DNA from 2 places in the Arthrobacter sp. BGA-UO-ETr-C19 genome. Region 2 is predicted to be linked to the other one. Evidence: riboswitches for the same ligand, from Rfam matches in the RefSeq annotation. Region 2 holds a riboswitch; the other holds the start of a gene.
The links. Region 2 has a riboswitch for thiamine pyrophosphate ahead of AC57BR_RS16390 (ECF transporter S component). Riboswitches for the same ligand answer to the same signal wherever they lie in the genome.
Positions count from the first base shown of each region.

Region 1: linked by a shared signal. The riboswitch ahead of AC57BR_RS15855 (bifunctional hydroxymethylpyrimidine kinase/phosphomethylpyrimidine kinase) and the one ahead of AC57BR_RS16390 (ECF transporter S component) in region 2 are both predicted to bind thiamine pyrophosphate.

Region 1 covers NZ_JCAQPC010000022.1:203,927-206,118, reverse strand. Annotated here, with positions in the region: gene AC57BR_RS15860 (Rne/Rng family ribonuclease) at 1-571, shown strand, start outside; TPP riboswitch at 764-860, shown strand; gene AC57BR_RS15855 (bifunctional hydroxymethylpyrimidine kinase/phosphomethylpyrimidine kinase) at 843-2,192, shown strand, end outside.
Region 2 covers NZ_JCAQPC010000023.1:42,677-44,868, forward strand. Annotated here, with positions in the region: gene AC57BR_RS16380 (DUF4235 domain-containing protein) at 1-169, opposite strand, end outside; gene AC57BR_RS16385 (heme-degrading domain-containing protein) at 227-778, opposite strand; TPP riboswitch at 898-1,041, shown strand; gene AC57BR_RS16390 (ECF transporter S component) at 1,114-1,734, shown strand; gene AC57BR_RS16395 (ABC transporter ATP-binding protein) at 1,734-2,192, shown strand, end outside.

The DNA.
Region 1 (2,192 bases), on a different contig from region 2:
GGCTGCCCCCGCGGCCGCAGCAGCACCGGAAAGCCCCGTGGTGCACCGTGCTCCGGAAACGGAGAGCGTCTCTGGACGGCCCGGAGCGGTGCTTACGTTCGGTGGCGAGAAGGTGATTCTTCCGTTCGTCGATCACAGCGAGGAACCGGCCAAGGAAACGCCGGCTTTGACGCTGGACCGCCTGGAGGAAGCCTTCGCGCACCTGGGCGCTCCAATCGCTCCGGCCGAAGAGGAGGCTCCCGCGCCGGCCCGCCCGGCAAGCCGGCAGCCGGAACGCACCGATGGCCAGCCCGTCGCAGGCCAGCCGGCCACAAGGCAGCCGGTGGAAAGCCCCGCCGCGCCGTCCCGCAGCCGCCGTCCGCGTCGCAACCGCAGTGCCAGCCGCGCCCAGGGTGCAGCCAACGAGACATCCGTGGAACATCACGAGGTTGCGCCGGCTGCTGCTGCGGGGCATTCGCACGAGGCCAAGGCTCCGGAGGCGGGCGATGCGCAGGGAGCGCCCAAGGCTACTCAGCGGCCGGCCAGCGAGCCGATCATTCTGGGCGTCGGGGTACCCGCCTCAGAACTGTAGGACTGGCGAACCCTGAGCTGATGTATGGAAAGGTCCGGCACCGCACCTGCGGTGCCGGACCTTTCTGGTTCCGGAGGATTTGGCCCGGTCAAGTCAAAAGAAACGAGCCGGAAAGCGGCGGGCCACAGCCCCGCGGAAGCCTGTCGCAAACGTCAAATTCGGTGTCCCAGGCCGGACGAACCGCTAGGCTGGGGGACTGACACGGGGTGCCGCGCACGGGCCGGCTGAGATCCAAACCCGTTGAACCTGTCCGGTTAGCACCGGCGAAGGGATGTCTTCCTTGTCATCAGCATCGCTCCTGCCCGCACCCGCGGCTGCCGCCGGTTCCCTTGTGGACACCGTGGCGCCAGCCCTTCCGACTTCCCGCGACGTTCCCCGGGTCCTTGCCATTGCGGGCTCGGATCCGTCCGGCGGAGCAGGCATCCAGGCCGACCTGAAAAGTATTGCGGCCCACGGTGGCTACGGGATGGCAGCAATAACGGCCCTCACCGCACAGAACACCACCGGCGTGCGCGGCGTGCACGTTCCGCCGGCTTCTTTCCTGTCCGCGCAACTGGACGCTGTCAGCGACGACATCCAGGTGGACGCCGTGAAGATCGGCATGCTCGGCGATGCACAGGTGATAACCGCAGTGCGCAACTGGCTCGAAAAGGTGCGCCCCGGCGTCGTGGTTCTCGATCCGGTGATGGTGGCCACCAGCGGTGACCGCCTCCTTCAGGAGTCCGCGGAGGCTGCACTCGGCGAATTACTGCCGCTGGCGGACCTGATCACCCCAAACCTGCCCGAACTTGCCATGCTGCTTGGGGAGCCGGAGGCCGCCGACTGGTCCTCCGCTCTTGACCAGGGCAAGCGGCTCGCGGCCCGGACCGGCGCCACGGTCCTTGTCAAAGGCGGCCACCTGAACGGCTCAACCTGCCCGGACGCCCTCGTCAACACTGCCGGGCTGCTGTCTGCGGAGGTGGTGGAGATCGCCGGTGAACGGATCACCACGCGGAACAGCCACGGCACCGGGTGCTCGCTCTCCTCGGCCATGGCCACGGCCCAGGCGCGGCTGGGCGACTGGGAAGCCTCATTGCGGGAGGTCAAGCCCTGGCTGGCCGGAGCCCTCCGTACATCCGGGCAGCTGGAGGTCGGCGCAGGCAACGGACCGATCAACCACTTCCACCACCTGGCCCGGCCCGAACGTGAGGGCGGGTTCGCGGAACTGCTGCGCGCCGAGACCGTTGCCGACCTGGAAGCCATCTATGGCCTGGGCTTCATCCGTGGACTTGCCGAAGGCACCCTGGTGGAGAAGGAATTCGCGTACTACCTGGCACAGGATGCCATTTACCTCAACGGCTACTCCCGCGTCCTGGCGCGGGCCAGCGCACTCGCGCCAACCGAGTCCGAGCAGCTGTTCTGGGCGCGCTCGGCCCAGCAATGCCTGGAGGTTGAATCGGAACTGCACCGCAACTGGCTCAGCACGCGCACCGTGCAGACGGAGCTTGGCCCGGTCACGAAAGCGTACGTGGATCATCTGGTTGCGGCTTCGGCAAGCGGCAGTTACGCGGTGCTTGTCGCCGCGGTCCTGCCTTGCTTCTGGCTGTATGCCGAGGTGGGGGAGACCCTGTACGCCGAATAT
Region 2 (2,192 bases):
CGAGGGCGAACGTCAGGGCTGTGCGCAGCGTGGTGGGGACGTCGTCCTTGTCGCCCTTGGGGGGTTTCCGGCCCGTGACTTTTTCCCAGATGGTATCGACGGCCTTGGTGCCGGCGAACCCGGCCAGCAGGCTGATGCCCGTGCCAAGCAGCTTGATGAAGAAACTCATTCCGGAACTCCTCGCGTGATGAACACTGGTCTTTCCCTAGCCTATCCGCATGAAACGCTAGCCCAGGCGCATGGACCGGTGGATTTCCCGCAACGCCTGCACCACGAGGTCGTGGTCCGCCTTCTGCGGCAGTCCTGACACCGTGACCACGGCCACCGCTCCGACACCCCGCACATAGATGGGGAAGGCTCCGCCGTGGGCCGCGTAGGTTGACTGGTCGAACCAGGCGTTGTCCTCGATCCGTCCGCCGCCCAGCCTGCCGCGCAGGCCCACCAGCAGCGAGGGCTCCTCGTAGCGCACGGCAGTCCGTTGCTTGGCCCGCACCCAGCCCTCGTTGTCCGGGGTGGCGCCCTCGAGCGCAACGTGGAAGAGGACCTGTTCGCCCTTGGTGATGTCGATGGCGATGGGCAGGTTGTCCTCCTTGCCGCGTTCCACCAGTTCCAGGCCCAGCGCCAGTGCATCGTCCTTGCTGAACCTCGGGAACTGCAGTTCGGCGATTTCGCCCTCGATCTGACCGATCAGGGCTTCCAGGGATCCCGCCGGCTGGTCCTCGGAGGCATCGGGGTCAAAGGCGGGCAAGGCAGTGCTGCCGGAGTCCTGTAGCGTCATGGCCCAAATGTACTCCGGACGGCTGTCCCGGCGGCGCAGGAAGACTTCAGGATTGTGACGGCGGCCCCGGCTTTCCGGGCGCGCCGAGGTGTAAACTGGACCAGCCCACAAGGGCAGATTTATCACGACAGGGGAGCGCCGCCGTCGGGATGCAGAGGCATTTGCCAGTGCAGCCGCGGACGGGCGCTGAGAGTGCGGACCGCCGCAGACCCTCGAACCTGATCCGGCTAGTACCGGCGCAAGGGAGTCGAGTTCTCAAAGTGCCCGGCAGTTAGTGGCCAAGCCACCGGCAGCCGGGGGAACGCTTTCCCCTCCTGTTCCTCAGGAGGACCATCATGACAACTGCAGCAATCAAGAAAACCAGCTACAACTGGCGCGTGGCCGACATCGTAGTGGCGGCGCTCATCGCCGTTGCCGGCGGCGTGATCTTCTGGGCCTGGTCCCAGGGTGCCAACCTCATCTCCACCCCGGTCAACGCCGTCTACCCGCCGCTGACTGGCCTGTATGCCGGCGGCTGGATGATTCCGGCGGTCCTGGGCATGCTCATTATCCGCAAGCCCGGCGCGGCCCTGTTCTGCGAAACGGTGGCGGCCACGGGCGAGCTCCTCATGGGCTCGCAGTACGGCACCACGGTGCTCATCTCCGGCATCCTCCAGGGCCTGGGCGCGGAGCTCGTGTTCGCCGCCCTGGTGTACCGGAAGTTCAACCTCCCGGCTTCGCTGCTTGCGGGCGCCGGCGCCGGGCTGTTCTGCGGCCTCAACGACTCCTTTGCGCCGTGGGGCTGGAACATCGCCTACACCGCCGGCGACAAGCTCGCGTACATCATCTTCACGTCCATCTCCGGCGCGATCATCGCCGGTGCCCTGTCCTGGATCGCCACCCGCGGCCTGGCCAAGACCGGCGTGCTGAGTTCCTTCGCCTCCCGCAAGGCAGCTACGGAGCCCGTCTTCAGCTGATGCCCTCATCCCACGACGGCGCCGTCCGCCCCGCCGCGGTACACGCCCGCGGGTGGGGCTGGCGCCACGCCGGCCGCACCAAGCCCGCCGTCCACGCCCTGGACTTGGACATCCGCCCCGGCGAACGGGTGCTGCTGCTGGGCCCGTCAGGGGCCGGCAAGTCCACGCTGCTCCACGCCCTGGCCGGTGTGCTGGGAGACAGCGACGCCGGCAGCAGTCCCACGTCCGGCGCCGGGACCCTTGATGCCGGGGCAGCGGACCGCGACGACGCGGATGAGAGCGGCGAGCTGCTCATCGACGGCGCGCCCCCGCGCGCGCAACGGGGCCGTGCCGGACTCATGCAGCAGGACCCGGAAACGCAGGTGGTGCTCTCCCGCCTGGGCGACGACGTCGCCTTTGGTGCCGAGAACCTCTCGGTGCCCCGCGACGAGATCTGGCGCCGCGTGCATGAGGCACTG